Regions from separate parts of the Desulfovibrio ferrophilus genome, predicted to be linked through region 2. Evidence: riboswitches for the same ligand, from Rfam matches in the RefSeq annotation. Region 2 holds a riboswitch; the other holds the start of a gene.

Region 1 (9,708 bases), 1.2 Mb from region 2:
CATCGGTTCGGAAGTGCGCATGGAATACACAGTCATTGGTGACACGGTAAACGTGGCATCCCGCCTGAATGCGCTGGCCGGACCAGGTAAAATCGTACTCAGCGAGAGCACTTTCGGCAGGGTCAAAGACCTCGCTGCCACCAGGATGATGCAGCCGCAGATGGTCAAGGGAAAATCACAGCCGTTGCAGCCTTTTGAAATCCTGAAGATACACGGGAAAGAAGACGGACCGGCCCCGGAGCCCATCCCCTTCAGCGGCGAGGGCATTGCGGCTCCTCCGCCTTCCAAGGCTGGACCGGCGGCACCACCGCCTCCCAAGACTCGTCCGACGACAGTAACGGATCAATCAGCGGAAACCGCTTCCGGCGGGACTTCACCTACACCGCAGGCTCCCAAAAAGTCTGCTTAGTCTCAACAACGAGGAGGGGGGAGGACTGTGAACTCGAAAACCCTGCGCCACATCTTGATGGCAGCTCTACTTTTGATTCTGGCCGTTGCAATCACCGGCTGCGGCTCACAAAGGTCCAAACGGGTATCACCAACTCGCACCTCCAAGAACTACTCCGTGGTCAAGGTGCGCGCCAAGGATACACTGAAGACTCTGTCCAACCGTTATCTGAAGGATCCGGACAAAGCATGGATCATTGCCGCCTACAACCGAATCGATTCCGTCAAGGAAGGGGATATCGTCATCATCCCTCGTACCCCCATCAACCTGGGCGGTATTCAAGACAACCGGATTCAGACTGTCCCGGTGCTGGCCTATAGCGGTTTTTCAGAAGACGTTTCCGACGCCATCACCGTCAAGCGCTCCGATTTCGAGGCACAGATGCAGTTCCTGAAAGACAAGGGATACACACCCCTGCCTCTGGATCGCTTCTATGATTTCCTGGAATTCAAGGAACAGGCTCCTGAAAAAGCGGTGGTGATCACCATCGACGATGTGGGCAAAAACACCTTCAGCGTGGCCTACCCTGTCCTCCAAAAGTTCGGGTATCCTGCCACCGTGTTCGTGGCCACCGATCTGGTCAGTGGCAAGGGCGCAGCCCTGTCCTGGGAACAGATTCGCCAGATGCACGATTCGGGCATCGGCATTGGTCACAGAACCAAAACCCTGCGCAACCTGACCCGTCGCCAGGGCGATGAGACCCTTGAAGATTTCGTCATTGCCGTAGATCGGGAAATGACCGTACCCACCCTGCAGTTCAAGACGGAAATCGGATATGCTCCAGACTTCTTTGCCTACCCCTTTGGCGCCACCAACGAAATGGTCATTTCATTGTTGAAGAAGAACGGATTCAGGGGTGCACTGACCATGGGAAAAGGAGCCAATCCATTCTTTACGAACAACTACTTGGTGAAGCGAAATTCCGTACCCGGTAATATGAGTATGGCCGAGTTCGAAAAGCTGTTTATCTTCTCCCAAAAAGGAGAATCAAAATGAAAGCCGTCATTTTTACCCTGATCATGACCCTGGCGGCTTTGCTGTCCATGCCAATGCAGGCAGATGCCGACCTTGTGGACGAAGTCAAAGCCATTGCAACCCTGGAGCAAGACGACCCCTTTGAGTTGATTGCACCGTTGGTCCTGGAAAAGGCCAAGGCAGCACAGGCCGAAGGTGATCTACTCGCGGCTCTGGAGCTGTATCGCCTCGCGGTAACAATCAACAGGGGCGACCGAGAATCCCTGCGACTTGCCCGAGAAATCAAGAAAGACCTGAACGCCAAGGCCAAAGCCCAATTCGATCGCGGACAGGCCAAGTTCGAAGCCGGAAACAAAGACGGGGCACGCGCTGAGCTGCTGGCCTCCCTGCACCTGGATCCTGACAACACAATGGCACTGCCCTACCTGAAGGACGGATACAACCCTCCTGTTCTTCAGGACTACACCGTAGAGGAAGGGGACACTCTGCGCCGCATCGCCGAAAAGATCTACGGCAATCCGGGTGGAGAGCTGCTGCTCACCCGCATCAACAACCTGTCCATCGTGGACACGCTGAATCCCGGCGACATCCTCAAAACGCCCGTCTTGAACAAGAAACTCACCCGTCGGCTCCATGCCGCTGCATCGCCAAAGAAAAAGGATCAGATCGGCAAGAATGGTTCGACTATCGTGGTTGCCATTCAGGAACCTGCAGCATCGTCCATGTACGAAGAAGATCTGGGCATGGCTGAAGCAGGCAGTGCCGACGCATTACTGGTCATGGCCAAATTGCAGTTCGGCAACGGCCTATACGAGACGGCAGTTTCCATGACCGATGAAATACTCTCCGCCAATCCTGATAATGCTGATGCCCGCGAAGTACGCAATGAGTCCTACTACAGGCTGGCCAGCAAGCTGTGGACCGAAGGATCGGCAAGCGAGGCCATGCGTTCCTTGATCCGCCTGCCAAAGGGGTACAAGGACTCAGGCAAACTCCGCAAACATGTTGAAGGCAAACTCGCTGCCGACTCCGAGCCTCTCTACCTCTCAGGGGTCAAGCACTTCCTAAACGAAGATCTTGAGAAAGCCGTGGAACAATGGGAACTGACTCTGCAGGTCAACCCCTTCCACGGCAAGGCCCGTACGGACCTGGAGAAGGCCCGCAAGCTGCTTGAGGCTGTTCGAGGACTTTAGGCCTGCACCGACGCCCATATTGTCCCCCTCCCGTGTAACGGCAGGGGGACAATTCATTTCCACAGCCCACAGCCTTGTTCTGACTGACCATACGTTGTATTCGTCAGCACGGCTGTTTCAAACACTTATTCCAAGGACTCTCGCATGCTTCAAGGACTGCTCGGACTCTTCGCCTTCATCTCCCTCGCCTGGATTTTTTCCGAGAACCGCCGGGCAGTTCGCCCTGGGCTCATCGCTACCGGATTGGGCCTTCAATTCGGGGTGGGCCTGTTGCTGCTCAAAGTCCCTGGAGCACAGCACGTTTTCATTTTCCTGAACCATGCCGTAGAAATCCTGGACAAGGCCACCACTGCTGGCACCAGTTTCGTCTTCGGCTATCTTGGTGGCGGCACCCTGCCTTTTGCCGAACCATGGCCAGGTGCTGCTTTCATCTTTGCCTTGAAGGCCCTGCCCATCATTATCGTCATGAGTGCATTGTCCTCACTGCTTTTCTACTGGAACATCATCCCCGCAGTTGTCCGTTTCTTTTCACTCATTCTGCAACGAACCATGCATATTGGAGGAGCGCTTGGAGTCGGAACAGCTTCCAATATCTTTGTAGGCATGGTCGAAGCTCCGCTCCTCATTCGGCCCTACCTTCTCAACATGACTCGTAGCGAACTGTTTGCGCTCATGACCTGTGGCATGGCAACCGTGGCCGGTACGGTTCTGGTGCTGTATGCCCAGATCATTGCCCCGGTCGTTCCTGGGGCCATGGGACATATCCTTGCAGCTTCGCTCATGAGTGCACCGGCCTCCATCATGCTGGCCATGATCGTCATACCCGAAAATGCGGACTCGACTCAGGGTGACATCGCATCGCCAGACAACGCAATCAGCTCCATGGACGCCGTCACCAAAGGCACTGCCAGTGGAGTTCAACTGCTGATCAATGTCATCGGCCTGCTCATCGTGTTGGTCTCCATCGTCAGCCTGACCAATCAGATTCTGGGACTGATACCTGATGTCGCCAACGCCCCCCTGACTCTGGAGAGATTATTGGGATGGGTCATGAGCCCACTGGTCTGGCTGGCTGGAGTCCCCTGGGCTGAAGCAACAACAGCAGGCACGTTGATGGGAACCAAAACCATACTCAACGAATTCCTGGCCTATCTTGCCCTGGCGGCCACTTCACCCGAAGCTCTCTCTGAAAAGAGCCGAGTCATCATGACATACGCCATGTGTGGTTTCGCCAATCCGGGTAGCCTGGGCATCATGATTGCCGGATTGGGGACCATGGTCCCTGAACGGCGTGAAGAGATTGTCTCCCTGGGAATCAAATCGGTTGCTGTTGGGACATTGGCAACGCTCATGACCGGGGCCGTGGTCAGCCTGCTCTACTAAAACGGCGTCCAGGCGACTACACGTGCACCTATATCCGTGATATGATGGCGCGTCATCCCCTTCACAAAACGGAGGTCACTGTGAAACGCGTCATGTTGCTTGTCATGATATTAATGACAGTACTCATCACCTCACATGCCCAGGCCAGATCCTGGCGCATCGATAACAACCACAGCCAGGCCGTATTCACCATTCGGCATATTGCTGGCAACGTTACAGGATTCTTCAACAACTTTGAGGGCACCATCATTGACCCCGAAATACCGGGGATCGGCATGATCGACATACAAATCCATGTCGACTCCATCAACACCGGGGTGGACAAACGTGACGCTCATCTGAAAACCCCAGACTTCTTCGACAGCGCAAACCACCCACAACTCCACTTCACCAGCACAAAAATCACCAATCAAGGTGACGGCTGGTTCAATGCGCATGGAGTTCTCACCATTCGCAACACCAACCATCCCGCGACTCTGACCTTCGCACTGACCGAGATGACACAGCACCCTCCCTTTCCGGGCATGGAATGTATGGATGTCCTTGGTTTTAAAGCTCATCACACCCTGAATAGACTCGATTTTGGGGTGGGTGACGGAAAATTCCTGCAGATGGGGCTCGTGGACAACACGGTTGGTATCACGCTGCAAGGCGAGCTACTCAGTCCAAGAGAAGACTGCCAATAGCCATGCAAAAAGCCGCCACCTTGGCAGGTAGCGGCTTTCATTATCACCAGTCAGCTCCCAAGGGAGCAATCAGTATTATTTACCGAAGCTGCGCTCGAACAGTTCGGTCAGGGCTTTGCGCCCATCGTCATTCATGAAACGGGTGCCCGTTCCGGTGAAATGATGGTGGCTGATCACCGGCGCTTCCACCACTTCCCAGCTTCCCTTCAGCCACTGGAACCACGACTTTTTCTCCTGATCGAAGACAAACAACGGCTTGTTGCATATCTTTGCGTACTCGGCCCCCCAGCCGGTACCACCTTTGACGGTACCATCTTCCTGAATGGCACCTACCACGTAGACCTCATGCCCACTGGCGACCTGCCAACAGATGCTCTGCAATACCTTGCGGAAGATGGGGGCACTGGAAAATTTGCGATTCATCAAACGAGACACGTAGGTCAGACTCACATCTTTAAGAGTCAGCTCTTCCGTAGTCAAAACCCGTGCACCGCGTTCGCGCCCGGTCTGGTGCCCTTCAAAGCTATAATTGACCTCTTCCAGACCGTATCGCTCGGCCAGGGCTCCAAACTCGGCTTCGGCGCCGTTTGCGCCACCGCTGTAGAGAATGTAAACGCTATTTCCCATTGCCTTCCTCCTGGGTTGGTATCGACGTAATAACTAAAAATAGCACAGCAATATGACAGCTGCAATGTGTTCGCTATCGATTCCGCAAGTCCATGCCGGACCAACGGTTGTCTCTCTTAAGAGCTTGAGCATTCTCCGTCAAGTTCAGAAGCACGTTATTCATGACCAAGGACACAACCTGCACGCAGTTAACGAGACCTGAAATTCAAAACGTTGTATAAGATCCGGTCAATCACTGTGTATCGTCAACAACTTCGTACTGCTACATTAACCAAATCAAGTCTGTTCCTATTCCTCCGCGTGCCCATCAAAAACACTCAAACGCTTTGGCCCAGCATCTTTTCATTCACCATGAATTAAGTCCTCGGAAGCTGATGCCCACGGGATATCAGCTTCTCCCGTCCCGCCCAACCATCCGCCATCCATTTTGGATCATTGGACTTTATCATCATCCTGACATTTATCACAAAAGTCCCCGCTCTACCTTGCACTCGCAAGGCCCTTGGGCTAACCTTCCACACCTCGTGATGCCCTTCAGGTGGCAGCAAGCCATAACAAGGAATCCGGTGCAAAACCGGAGCGGTCCCGCCGCTGTAATCCCAATAAAAGTTCGGCCCCCTATGCCACTGCCCTCAAGGCGGGAAGGCTGACCGAACAAGGGAAAGCCAGAAGACCTACCTGAAGCGATTCTAGCCCGATGAGGCCCGCGGAGGCCACTGACGGAGATGCACATTCATACCCAATAACCGTTGTCGAATTCCCGGCGGTTCAGCTGAGCGGGAATTACACACGACAACCATGTAAACAGTCAGAACGCCGCCCCACAGGTCCGGCGTTTTCCGCTTTGCCGCCAAGCGCTGTTTATCAAGAGACACTTATGCCTAGCCAAATTCAAAAACGTGATGGATGCGTCGAGACCTGGTCTACCAAGCGCATTGGAAACGCCATATTCAAAGCCCTCAAGGGCAGCGGTATCAAGGACCCTCTTCTTGCCAACCGCTTGGCCAAGAAAGTGGAAGCCAAGCTTGTGGATGTAGATGTTCCCGAGCAGGAACAGGTGCAGGACATGGTCCAGCAGGTGCTGATGGAAGTCCGGCTGTACAAGGTTGCAGAGCGCTATATCATCTACCGCGAAAAACGCCGTGAGTTACGCACCCAGAATGACGCCTTTCTGGATATTTCCGGCGTCACCGAAAGCTATCTCGACAATGTGGACTGGCGGGTCAACGAGAACTCCAACATGGTTCACTCCTTCCAGGGACTGATCCTGCACATGGCCGGATCGGTTCAGGCCAGGTACGTACTTGAAAAGTATCCCGAAGAAGTGCGCATGGCCCACAATCACGGGTATTTTCATATCCATGACCTCTCTTTTGGCCTGGCAGGGTACTGCTCGGGCTGGAGCCTGCGTGATTTGCTGTTGGAAGGCTTCAACCTTCGTGACCGCTGTTCATCCACCCCGGCGAAGCACTTTGATGCGGCCTGCGGACAGATCGTCAATTTCCTTGGCACCCTCCAGAACGAATGGGCCGGAGCACAGGCCTTCAATAACGTGGATACATACCTGGCTCCGTTTATCCGGCACGATGGTCTGGATTACGCCACAGTGAAGCAGCAGATTCAGAAGCTGCTCCACAACCTGAATGCGACCTCCCGCTGGGGCGGACAAAGCCCGTTCACCAATTTCACATTCGATTTTGTCCCCCCGTCACACATTGCCAACGAGCCCATCATCATCGGTGGCGCATTTCAGGATTCGACCTATGGTGAATACGCCGAGGAAATGGCACTCATCAACCGGGCATTCCTGGAAGTCATGCTTGAAGGCGACGCAAACGGCCGGATCTTCTCCTTCCCCATTCCGACATACAACGTGACCGAGGACTTCCCCTGGGAGTCTCCAGAAGGAAAACTTCTGTTACAGATGACCGCCAAGTATGGTGCGCCGTACTTCCAGAATTTCATCAACTCGGATCTCAATCCGGAAGACGTACGCTCCATGTGCTGCCGTCTTCAGATGGACCTGCGTGAAATTCGCAAGAAAACCGGAGGACTGTTCGGAGCTGGCGATCTCACAGGCTCCATCGGTGTTGTCACTCTGAATCTTCCCAAACTGGCCTACCTGGCACACAACGAAGACGACTTCATCGACCTTGTTACCGAGTACGCCGAACTTGCCTGCGAGTCGCTGGAATTCAAGCGCAAGATCGTGGAGAAAAACCTGGACGCGGGGATGTTCCCTTTCTCCCGCCGCTACCTGAAGAACGGTTTCAACGGCCACTTCTCCACCATCGGACTCATCGGTGGTCATGAAGCCTGCATGAATATGCTGGGCAAGGGCGTTGACACTGAATCCGGTTCACGACTCATGCAACGGGTTCTCAACCACCTTCGGGAATTGGTGGTTCAGTTCCAGGAAAAGACAGGCCACCTGTACAACCTGGAAGCCACGCCAGGAGAAGGCACTTGCTACCGCTTGGCCAAGATCGACAAGGGGCTGTATGAAGACATCTACACCTCGGGTAATGCGGTACCGTATTACACCAACTCCACCTTGCTGCCCGTTGGCGCCACCGAAGATGTCTTTTTTGCCCTCGAGCATCAGGACAAGCTGCAGACGCTTTACAATGGCGGTACGGTTTTCCATACCTTCCTCGGCGAAGCCGTGCCCAATGAAGAAAGCGTGAAAAGCTTCCTGCTCAAGGCTATGAGCAAAACCAAGATTCCCTATATCTCGGTGACGCCCACCTTCTCTGTATGCAAGGAACACGGTTATATCTATGGCGAGCATTTCGATTGCCCGACCTGTGGTGACGAAACCGAGGTCTATACCCGAGTGGTGGGCTACTATCGCCCTGTTGGGCGCTGGAACAAGGGCAAGCAGGAAGAGTTCAAGGATCGCTCGGAATATACCATGGATACGTTCTGCACCTCGGCCTAATATCCGCAGGAGATAAACCCTATGATTCTCGACGCCAATCAACTTGCTGCCGTACGACAACGTAACGACGAGGAGTTGCGCAGAGGAAGCCGTTCAACCCACGGCTATCCTGCCCAGACCATCCAGAACCTGATGCACACCATTGAAGCCCTCAAAAAAGAGAAGCGTAAATGGAAGAAACTGGCACAGGGCAGAGCAAAGGCTCTTTCCGATATCAATGATATCGTAGTCCAGACCGGGAATGGATCTGACCATAGCTGAAGAGAATCATATCAATACGATAACGCCCGTCCTCCAATTTTTGGGGGCGGGCGTTTTTTCATGGGGCAAGTGTGCCTCAGGTGTAAAAATCGCATATACCTATCAAGCTTCAACTTACTCCGTTACCCCATTGCGAGCCTTGAAGTTTCGCAGAAGGCCTCAGGAACACCCTACAGGGTCTCAAGAGTGTCAGGCCAAATACCTTGCCGAAGATTGAGCTATGAGGCGCCACAGCCGAATACCCCAGCTAAACTATAGGCTGGCAACGAGTAGGGACGATTGAATGAGCCTCGTTAGCGTTAAGACGAAACGCCGGGAATCGAACCGTCCTCGCCCGCGTACAGAAATCCCACGGATAACGGGTGCTATGCAGACAGCCGTGTGGGGCATAACAGCGGCAATAAGAGACGATTGGATTCTGTTGAACCTCACAGCACCCCTCTGGAGCCCGTGATGCCTGGACAAGAGGCCAATGCCTGGCTGACCGCGCTTATGGCCGTGGCTGGCGTAACGGCCCCAATCAAAGCGTTCCTCCCCCCGGCAGAACACCTGACAGACACGTTGATCACCGTCGTCGCAACTTTCATTTTGCACTGTAGGTAAGGCTGTCTCCAACGCAGAAAGGCCCACAAGCTTGTTAGCTTGCGGGCCTTTCCAAAAGAGAGTCCTGGCACCGGCCTACTTTCCCACTGACTACTCAGCAGTATCATCGGCGATGAAGGGCTTAACTTCCGAGTTCGGAATGGGATCGGGTGTACCCCCTTCTCCATGGGCACCAGGACAAATATATTAGTTAATAAGGAAGGATGTAGTTGTTCTATAGTAAAGGAGTTAAGACTCACGACCTATTAGTACCGGTTTGCTGAATACATTGCTGCACTTACACATCCGGCCTATCAACGTTGTAGTCTTCAACGGGTCTTTAGGACTTGCGTCAGAGAGACCTAATCTTGAAGCAGGCTTCCCGCTTAGATGCTTTCAGCGGTTATCCTTTCCGAACATAGCTACCCTGCGATGCCGTTGGCACGACAACAGGAACACCAGAGGTTCGTTCACCCCGGTCCTCTCGTACTAGGGGCAACCCTTCTCAAGTCTCTTACGCCCACAGAAGATAGGGACCAAACTGTCTCACGACGTTTTAAACCCAGCTCGCGTACCACTTTAAACGGCGAACAGCCGTACCCTTGGGACCTG
Region 2 (9,708 bases):
CCGCAGCCGCCAACGCAGGCGATCAGACACCTGGACAAGGAGATCATCCCCCGCCAAATGGCCGTAAGTGTCATTGATCTCCTTGAAACCATCCAGATCAATGAAGAGAATACCCACCTGCTCACCAGAGCGTTTGGCCTGAGCCAGCATATGGCGACAGGTTTGACGAAGCTGTTCGCGATTGGGCAGTCCGGTCAATGAATCCGTAGCAGCCTTGCGGCGCAGTTCATGTTCAGAGGCCTTGCGCTCACTGGCATCCGTGGCGACACCTTCGATAAAATGCAAGGTGTTATCCCCAGAAAAAACACCACGGACATGAAGTTCAATCCAAAACTTCGAACCGTCTCGGCGCAAGCAGCTCGCTTGGAAACCAGCCACGGACTTCTCCGTACGTACCCGGTCCATCAAAACAATTCTGTCCTGAGGGTTTTCATACAACTCCATGCCTATATCGTTGACCTCACGCATGAGGGCTTCTGCCGAGTCAAACCCAAACAATCTGCCCATGGCGGCATTGGCATTGAGATATCGACCATGGGGCGTAGCAGTAAAGATACCTTCTGTCGCATTTTCGAAGATGGTACGATAGCGCTCTTCAGCGCTCTGCAAGGCCAGCTCGAGCTTCTTGCGTTCAGTGATGTCCCGTCCCACCCCCAGCACGCCGAGAACTTCTCCCTTAGCACTGATCATGGGGGCTTTGACCATTTCAACCAGGATTGGGTCCTTGCTGAAAAAACTCTTTGTTTCGTAGCTCAGAGGGGCCAGAGTCTCCAGTACGATTTTATCTTTGGCAACAATCTGTTCAGCGAACCCCTTGGGATAAATTTCAAAATCTGTTTTGCCGATGACATCGTCAGGGTGTAGCCCCGTGCTCCCGGCGTATTTTTCGTTGCAGCCAAGATAAACACCGTCTGTATCCTTGAAAAAGATGAGTTCCGAAGCCGACTCGAACAGGGTCTTGAGTTGAGCCCTCTGCGCGTCGATCTGTCGCTCCTGACGTTTGATCCGGGTAATGTCGGTAATGACACCCATAAGGCCTTCAACCCGCCCGTGGTCATCCAGCACTGTCTGCTTGCTGAAAACCACGTCACGATGGCCTGAGGCACCAACAACGACAGACTCATAGCGCTGCTGGGCCTGTCCTTGAGCCTGGAACAGGGCCTCATCCATTTCATGATAGATCGCAGCTTTGTCCGGGGGAGAAACATCGTACACGGTCTTGCCAAGAATGGCCTCGGAAGTGGTATCGAGCATGCGCAGGAAGGATTCATTGACCAACTGATACTTCCCATCCGTTGTCTTGTAGAAAAGCGGGTTGGCCATGGCGTCCAACAAGGCTTGTAAGAATCGGCCTTTATCTGCCAAATTCTTCTGGATGACCCGGTAGTCAGTCACATCGACAACGCAGCCTTCGATGAATTCTTCATCAGAATACAATCGGGCAGTCATTAACACGTCGCGAAACGAGCCATCGACACGAATCAGCCGTATTTCCATATTATGGATGAATCCAGTGGCCTTAAGCTCTTCCACCATCCGTTGGCGGGACTCAGAATCTGCATAGATATCCACAGGGCTGACGTTGTCGACGAAATCCTGTACAGATTCATATCCGTACATATTGGCTCCTGCCTGATTCACTGCCAGATATCTGGAACCGTCCAGCGAACTACGAAAGATCGCCACAGGTGCCATTTCAAACAGCCCCTGATATTTCCTTTTGCTCAGACGCATTGCATCCATGGCTTCATCGCGCTCTTTAAGTGCCTGCCGCAAGAGCGATCCACGAAACCGAAGAATCACGAGTTGAATGATCAGAGCCACAATCGATAGCACCAGCAATCCCACAACACCGTTCTCAAAGGTGCCAGACAGGATTCTGATTCCATCGTTGGCAAGGGCAGCTGTACTCAGAGAACATAGTGCTGCCACTATCGCGGTCGCAACAATGCGATTCATTCACCTTCTCCACAGGGTGATAATATCCAATTCAAAACCAATCTTACGCCAAAACAGGACATTCTGCCAATCATGAGTAAAGATTAATTATCGAATCAAACAGGAGCCGAAAGCTTGAAGCGCAATCGCAATACACCCTCTTCCCAGGAATGCGAGACCAGGCGAAACGCTCCAATTTCGGCAGTATTGGAGACATGCTCCCCGATGCACGGACAGGCATCGTACTCACCCACATGTACGATCCTCACAACATCCACATCAGGATCCGGCAAGCGAGACAAATTAAACAACTCCGCGGCTTGATTCACGGGCATCATCTCTTCTATAACAGCTAGGCCTGAGGCTAGGACATCGTTGACTCGCATTTCAACTTCAACGGCCTCTTCATCGGTCATGGTTCGATCAAAATGGTAATCGCATTTTGATTTCTTGGAATTGATATGAGCACTGAAGCAACGATCACTCTCCAAAACACGAACCATGGTCTGGTTCAAAATATGTTCCGCGGTGTGCATTCGTGGATAGGATGGCTTGGACATGGGGGTGGCTCCTTGATAAAAAATCAAATACACGGCCTCTTACATGCCGTAAAGCTCACCTGGAGCCCGTATTTGGAGGATGAGATGGATTGACAGAGACAACGGGCAGCGCTAGTTGCATTGCGCGGCAGCAACCCAAGTGGTACACCGCCTGTGTTGATAACGATCCGGAAACAATCACGCAATTTGCGAGCTTTCAATGACTGAAGATCAAATACAAGAACTTGATTGGTATTCCTGCCTGCATTGCGGCTGGACCTTCAAACCTGAACGCGGCTACCCTGAGATGAACCTTCCCAAGGGGACGGACTTCAACACTGTCGATGCCGACTTCAAATGCCCGAAGTGCGGCGCTGGTCTCAAAGATTTCGCTCTTAGAGATAAACCTTATTAACTCGGCAGGATAAGCAAGATGAGTAATGGTCCTAGCAAGTACGTACTGCACGTCGGATGCGGCGTCAAAAAACCAGGACGATTACATTCCATGTTTACTTCGTCTGAGTGGAACGAGGTACGGCTGGACATCAATCCCATGGCACGGCCCGATCTCATTGCCTCCATTACGGATATGCGCATCGTTGCCACTGCATCCATGGACGCCCTCTATTCATCCCATAATCTTGAGCATCTTCTTCCACACGAGGTCACCAAGGCCCTTGGTGAATTCCAACGTGTGCTGAAACCAAAGGGCATGGCGCTGATCGCTGTTCCCGATCTGCAGGCCGCTGCGGCGCTGATTGCACAGGACAAACCTGATCAGGCCATTTACACCTCTCCCCTTGGCCCCGTGACTCCCATGGATATTCTTTATGGTCATTCCAAGGCTTTGGAACGCGGCAACCTGTTCATGCTGCATAAAACCGGATTTACGGCATCCTCGCTTGGCAAGGCATTGCGTATTTCCGGGTTTTCCAAAGTGGAGGTCACCCGTGACTCCGGGAGCGTCGCCCTCTGGGCCAAAGCCTATGTATCAGACCAGACAGCCCCCTCCTCACCCAAGGTATCCTCCGGTCCCTTTGGCAATTAGACCTTTCGGGACCATCTACGACCTCATTTACTTGAGCGGTTGTACAAATGTACAATCGCATAACAAATGATACCAAGATGTTACATATTAAGCGTTTCTGAATTCTCAGTACTGAAAAGCCTGGCAAACCCAATTCACACAGAAGCTTGCGTTTTTTCCATGGCAAGCTATTATATTCCCATTCACAGAAACACTACACAAGAGTGGAGGATAGAATGGACAAATGGGAATGCCCTTGTGGCTACGTCTACGATCCCGAGGAAGGCGACATCGAAAATGGCGTCGAGCCTGGTACTCCCTGGGAGAAAGTTCCGGAAGATTGGGTCTGCCCCAAGTGTGGCGCTGAAAAAGAATATTTCGAAAAGCTTGATTAATACGAATCTGACCGGGGGGGATCCGGTGTAAATGCAGGGCCCGTATGGAAATCCATGCGGGCCCTGTGCTTTGCACATCAGCCAAAACTCTTTTTGTTCAACCGACTGCGCCGGACTGCAACATCATCCATGAAAAGATGTTTATGAGCTGATGTTTTTGGGCTTTTTGGCCAGGATCAAAGAAAAGTATTGAGGACCATCGCCATTGGTTGAACAGTCCTCTGCTATCCGTTCACCCTGCTGCCCGCAGTTGGACACAAGCACTGATGATTTAAGCATCCCGATATCCTCCAGACTTTGCTGGATATCGTCAAAATGCTTGTAGGCCTTGAGCACCACGACACTGTCGGCCATTTCAGCGGCCTTGCGCAGATTTCCCCCGCCATTGGCTCCAGACACCACAGCCAGAGTTTCCTCGGCCTCCACCAGGATGGTTCCTGACGCGGCCGCAGCGGCATTGTAAGAAGTGATCCCCGGCACAACTTCCACAGGGGCCTGTGCATCCAGCTCGTGCAACGTTCGCCACAGATACCCGAACGTGCTGTACGTCATGGGATCTCCCAAAGTCAGAAACGCCACGTTCAATCCTTGGCGCAGATCATCCAGAACCCGCTGAGCATTGGCTGTCCAGGCTTCACCCAGGATATTCTTGTCACGGGTCATGGGAAATGGCAGTGACTGGACATCCACCCCCTCGCGCAGATGGGGGCGCACGATACCATGGGAAACAGAGTGAGTATTCTTGCTGGAGCGGGCTGCATAAACCCTGTCAACACTGGACAGGACCTTCACAGCCTTCAGGGTCAACAAATCCGGATCACCCGGACCAGTGCCCACTCCATAAAGGATTCCGTAATTCATTGAGGGTCCTTCTGGTTACACATTATCTCTGGATGCAGAAAACCTGCGAGATGCTCAACAGCATCCACGGCGCGTGGGCCGGGTCTGGAAAACAGGCTTTCGTCCACAAGTAGTGTCCGATTCTGCTTCACGGCTCTCAACTGTGAGTATAAAGGACGCTTGATCAGTGGCAACGGGTTGCGATTCATGGCCCCTTCCTGAACGACATAGACATCCGGGTCCAGACCAATCAGCCCTTCTTCACCAAGGCGTACGATCTTGCGTTCTGACACGACAGCGTTATCGCCTCCTGCCCGTTCAATAATATCATTGACGATGCCCCCTCTCCCCGCAGCCAACAGGCTGGGCGAACGCACCTCGAAAAAAATTCGTGGTCTGTCCTTCAATTTTTCCAAACAGTTAGCCAGAGCTGACAAGCGCAACGTCATATTATCTATGAGTAACTGTGCTGAACCCGGCGCTCCGACCAACGTTCCCATGGCCTTGATGGCCTCAAACAATTCCCCAAAGGTCGTTGGATTAAACACTGCCACATTCAGGCCGTGCTTGCGCAAGGCATCCACCGTTTGCACGGCTTCCTTGCGTCCTGCGAGTTGAATCACCACGTCCGGGCGAAGCCCTACAATCAACTCCAGACTCGGGCGCATGTGCGTCCCCACGGAGGGGAGATGAGCCAGTGTCGGTATCGACGCATCGGCTTTGGTTCGGGCCACAAGGCGATCGTTCTGCCCCATGGACACGAACAACTCACTGAAGGCCCCGTACAGACATATCACGCGCCGGGCAGGAGCCTCCAAACGGATGACGCTTCCCTGTCCATCCACGATCTCTACAGGATCAGCGAATGCCGGCGTCCCGAGCAACAGCACAAGTGGTACTGCCAGGCACAAAATGAGCCTGAGGAACTCCTGTTCCGGGGTGCGGTCCCACCATGACTCTGGTTCCGAATATGTGGCTGAGAGTCTCTTCATTGAATACATCCTGAGTGCAGCCATGTGCAGCTACACGTCCGTCTTTCAAAAAATACAAATGATCACAATACAGAGCGGCAAGATTGATGTCATGAACGGCAATCAGGGCAGAGGCACCCTCTAGAGTCAATTCACGCACCAGATCAAACAGGACCACGGTTCCAGCCAGATCCATGCTCGCCGTAGGTTCATCCAGCAGGAGCGTTCCAGCCTCCTGGGCCAAGGCCCTGGCAAAAAGCACCCGTTGCAGCTCTCCACCGGATATCTGATCAACAGGCCGATCCCACAAGGCTTCAACCCCAGCCTGCCGCATGCAGGCCCGGGCGACACCCCGATCCTTGGAATCGTTTCCGCCCCACCACCCGGTCTGATAGGCCCAACGCCCCATAAGCACCACCGAAGAGCAGCGCAAGGCAAATGTCGTCTCGGCCCTTTGTGGCACGCAGGCAATACGCTGGGCACGCTCACGGGAAGTCATGGCATGCACATCGCACAGGTCCGCCCCATGCTCCACCCTGCCCGCTACGGGGGGCAGAATCCCTGCCAAGGTTGAAATCAGAGTCGTCTTGCCACTGCCGTTGGGCCCCAGCAACCCGGCAATCTCGCCAGGTCGCAGACTCAAGTTTACATCTTGTAATACTTGCCGCCCTCCATGGGCACAGCCCAGTGTGGTCGCGCGGATCATAAAGATTTTCCGCCTTTGCGACGCAGCAGCAAACAGAAGAACGGCCCACCCAGAAGCGCCGTAATGACTCCCACGGGCAATTCCTGCCCGCCCGAAAGGATGGTTCGGGCGGCCACGTCAGACCAGATCAGCACAACGCCACCGGCCAGAGCTGAAATACACACAAGGGGTCGATGCTCGGCACCGATCACCAGACGTACAAGGTGCGGCACCACCAGCCCCACAAAGCCGATGACACCGGACACGGAAACAGCCGCCCCTGTCATCAGGCTGGCAGCCAAAAGCAATTTAAGGCGTGACCGATCAGCATCAAGCCCCAACAACCGGGCTTGGGAGTCTCCCATAGACAGTAGATCTATCTCACGAGCCCAAAGTACAGCCGCCAGGCCACCGAACAGCATATAAGGCCAGGCAAAGGCCACATGCTCCCAGCTTCGGCCCTGAAAACTGCCCATCACCCAGAATACAATACCTGCCACGGATTCCTCATCCAGAGATTTCAGTAAGGAAATCAATGCGGAGAGGAATGTTGCGACCACGATACCGGCCAGAACCACGGTTTCACGGCGCAGGCGACCAGCCACACGGCCCAGAGAAATGACCGCTGCCAAGGCCAAGACTGCTCCCACCATGGCAGCCAGGGGCAATACCCCCATGCCCAGCCAGATCGGAAGCGATGCCACGCCCAGAAAGATGGCCAATGAGGCGCCAAATGCTGCACCGGTGGACACGCCAATGGTGAAGGGATCGGCAAGAGGATTTTGTAAAATCCCCTGGAATACGGCTCCTGCAGCAGCCAAAGACGCCCCGACCAGCCAGGCCAGGCAGGCCCGAGGCAGGCGAATATCATTCACCACCAGCCCCATGGCCGCATCGAGGCTTTGCCCTGCATTGAATCCAAACAGCGTTCCCAAATGCTCTGCAACCTGATCAGCAGGAATGGACAGGGGACCAAACAGACAGCCCGCAAATACGGACAGGATCGACCCCAGAGCCAACAACCCTCCAAGGGCTGTCAGCCGGGTCTTGCGTCCCGATTCCGTCATGGCGTGACTCCTCATGTCCCCTGTCCTCTTGTTCTAATTCAGGCGCTCAAAGGCGCTCTGCAAATGGTCGATCCAGATGGTGGAATAGACGTCATATTCGGCGGTCCCCTTGAGCACGGCCTCCGTCTTGTATCCCTTGGCCGTCAGGATCGAAATCCAGGAATCGTCCTCGGGGCCAGCCATGTCGTTGCGGGCATGGTCACCAGCCACGGACATGAAAGGCATCAGCCAGACTTTCTTGACCTTGTTAGCCTTCAACCCTGCCAGGACGTCGTCCAGGCTGGGCGTGCCTTCCACCGTGCCCACATACACCAACGGGGCGGCCTTGGACAGGTACCACTGCAACCCGGGGTAGTAGATGTTGCCGGGATGGTGAGTGCCGTGGCCCATGAGCACGACGGCTTCGCTGGCTTTGCGATCAGCAGGAATGGTGGCCTTGATGGCTTTGACCACTGCTTCCATGTCTTGGGGCGTTGCCATGAGTGGTGCGCCAACGCTGATCTGAGCCATGGATCGGAATCCTTTGACGACTCGTAGCAGCTTCTCATGAAATTCTTCACCCGGAATGGTGTGCAGGGATTGCACGGCGATGTGCGTAAAGCCTTCGTCGATCATCTTGGACAGGGCGATGGGCACGGAATCGTACACTTGGCCCTGTTTTGCCAATTTTCTTCTGATGATATTGGACGTGTATGCCCAGCGCACCGGAGTTCCGGGAAGGCGTTTGCCGACTTCTTCGCCCAGGTGCGTAAAGGAAACCTGCGCGGCAGGCTCGGAAGTCCCGAAGGCTACGAGCAGGATGCCCTTTTTAGCGGCTGATGCCTCGCCGTGACCGGCATAGGCGACAGAAGAGAACAACAGAAGCAGCAGCACCAAACACAGAGTGCGTGGTGTGCGGCGGCCATGAACGAAACGCATAGGACAAACCCTCCAGCGTTCGAACAGGTGGGCGGCCTGAAAATGATGTGACGAAAAACCGGATCCCGGCGAAATACCGAAAACCGGGGCTGTACCGGACGCATACTTGTCACGTCGGACCCGCCAGACAAATGCCCTCGTTGCCCGGGCGGCGAGTACAGGTCTTCATGGCAGGTCTTCTGGCTCTTCCGGTTTCCGGCTCCCCTTCCCGTTCAGACTGCGCATTGCACACAACTAAACAGTGGGTCTTGTGAGCGGAAAACTTCCTCTGCGGGAGCAAAGGCCGGAATCACAGCGGCGGGGCCGCCCCGGATTCACACCGGGTTCCCTATTATCGTCCCTGGAGAACGACCATCAAGCGAGGGCGAAATTACCTCATTCCTTCTTCACTGTCATCCCTTTGGTCAGCCTGAATATGAGGCTGGCATTCAGCCCATCTCCAAAAGCTTCTCAACCTCGGGTAGTTGCCCCTTAGTCCGATCTCAACTTCGTTTGTCTAGACTCTTTCATGATGGTTTTTGCTCCCGATTTTTCCTCTCGAAAGAGTCAAGACCTTGTCGCGACGCTAAACCTGCTCATTTCGAATCAAATTTACCCTCGTTATTTCAGACAAAAATCAACATGGCCCATCCGTTGCAACTATCTTCGAAACCCTCTGAGGGACAAGATTATTCACATTCTGCATGACAAACTCTAACGATTGTCGAGAGGATTCGATGCGTTACACTCTGTTGCTTCTGCCTTTGTGCCTGGTCCTACTGACTGGTTTCACGACTCCTGCAGCCGCCCCCGGCCCAGTAACGGCCAAACAGGTCTCCAGTGTCACTTCCGTGACATCTACTTCGACCTCCCAAGCAAGACTTGTGAGGCCCGCCGGGCAAAGCACAATCCGCATGAAAGCTGTCCCCACCACTTACTCCCGCCGATACAAGCAGAGCAGGGAACTCAAGCCTATTGGGAACCTCTCGCGTCCGCGTACTTCCCGAGCAATCACTTCGTCAGTCAAAAGCATAAAGTCGCCGACACTCATGGTCGATTCAGGGCCCTCAATGATGCGAGCACCATTATCTCTTGAGCGCATAGCACCGGATCACACCCAAATTGCCAGTCTCTCAGCCAAACGTCTCCTGTCGTTAGCCCAGCGTGACCTGACAACTCCGTGTTTCCCCATGCTTATTACGGTCTGATGCACTCACTCTGAGCTACAGAACAGCTGATTCAACCCTCCGGTTTTTCTTCAAACCACCGCACTCAACCACTGGTTGATCGTTCTTCGTGCCGATTTTTGCCAAACTCCTGCCCTGTCACCCCGCTCTTTTCTTGACTTT

The links. Region 2 has a riboswitch for cobalamin ahead of EL361_RS05120 (sirohydrochlorin cobaltochelatase). Riboswitches for the same ligand answer to the same signal wherever they lie in the genome.
Region 1: linked by a shared signal. The riboswitch ahead of EL361_RS16155 (ribonucleoside triphosphate reductase) and the one ahead of EL361_RS05120 (sirohydrochlorin cobaltochelatase) in region 2 are both predicted to bind cobalamin.

The regions. Positions count from the first base shown of each region.
Region 1 covers NZ_AP017378.1:3,537,510-3,547,217, reverse strand. Annotated here, with positions in the region: gene EL361_RS16185 (adenylate/guanylate cyclase domain-containing protein) at 1-409, shown strand, start outside; gene EL361_RS16180 (polysaccharide deacetylase family protein) at 437-1,444, shown strand; gene EL361_RS16175 (LysM peptidoglycan-binding domain-containing protein) at 1,441-2,616, shown strand; gene EL361_RS16170 (NupC/NupG family nucleoside CNT transporter) at 2,761-3,999, shown strand; gene EL361_RS16165 (YceI family protein) at 4,080-4,685, shown strand; gene EL361_RS16160 (hypothetical protein) at 4,761-5,312, opposite strand; cobalamin riboswitch at 5,832-6,008, shown strand; gene EL361_RS16155 (ribonucleoside triphosphate reductase) at 6,190-8,253, shown strand; gene EL361_RS16150 (hypothetical protein) at 8,275-8,514, shown strand; rRNA gene rrf (5S ribosomal RNA) at 9,180-9,294, opposite strand; rRNA gene EL361_RS16140 (23S ribosomal RNA) at 9,342-9,708, opposite strand, start outside.
Region 2 covers NZ_AP017378.1:1,094,808-1,104,515, forward strand. Annotated here, with positions in the region: gene EL361_RS05075 (sensor domain-containing diguanylate cyclase) at 1-1,959, opposite strand, end outside; gene EL361_RS05080 (alanyl-tRNA editing protein) at 2,055-2,498, opposite strand; gene EL361_RS05085 (rubredoxin) at 2,698-2,892, shown strand; gene EL361_RS05090 (class I SAM-dependent methyltransferase) at 2,911-3,525, shown strand; gene EL361_RS05095 (rubredoxin) at 3,741-3,899, shown strand; gene cobI (precorrin-2 C(20)-methyltransferase) at 4,041-4,760, opposite strand; gene EL361_RS05105 (ABC transporter substrate-binding protein) at 4,757-5,629, opposite strand; gene EL361_RS17220 (ABC transporter ATP-binding protein) at 5,598-6,353, opposite strand; gene EL361_RS05115 (FecCD family ABC transporter permease) at 6,413-7,462, opposite strand; gene EL361_RS05120 (sirohydrochlorin cobaltochelatase) at 7,496-8,380, opposite strand; cobalamin riboswitch at 8,533-8,751, opposite strand.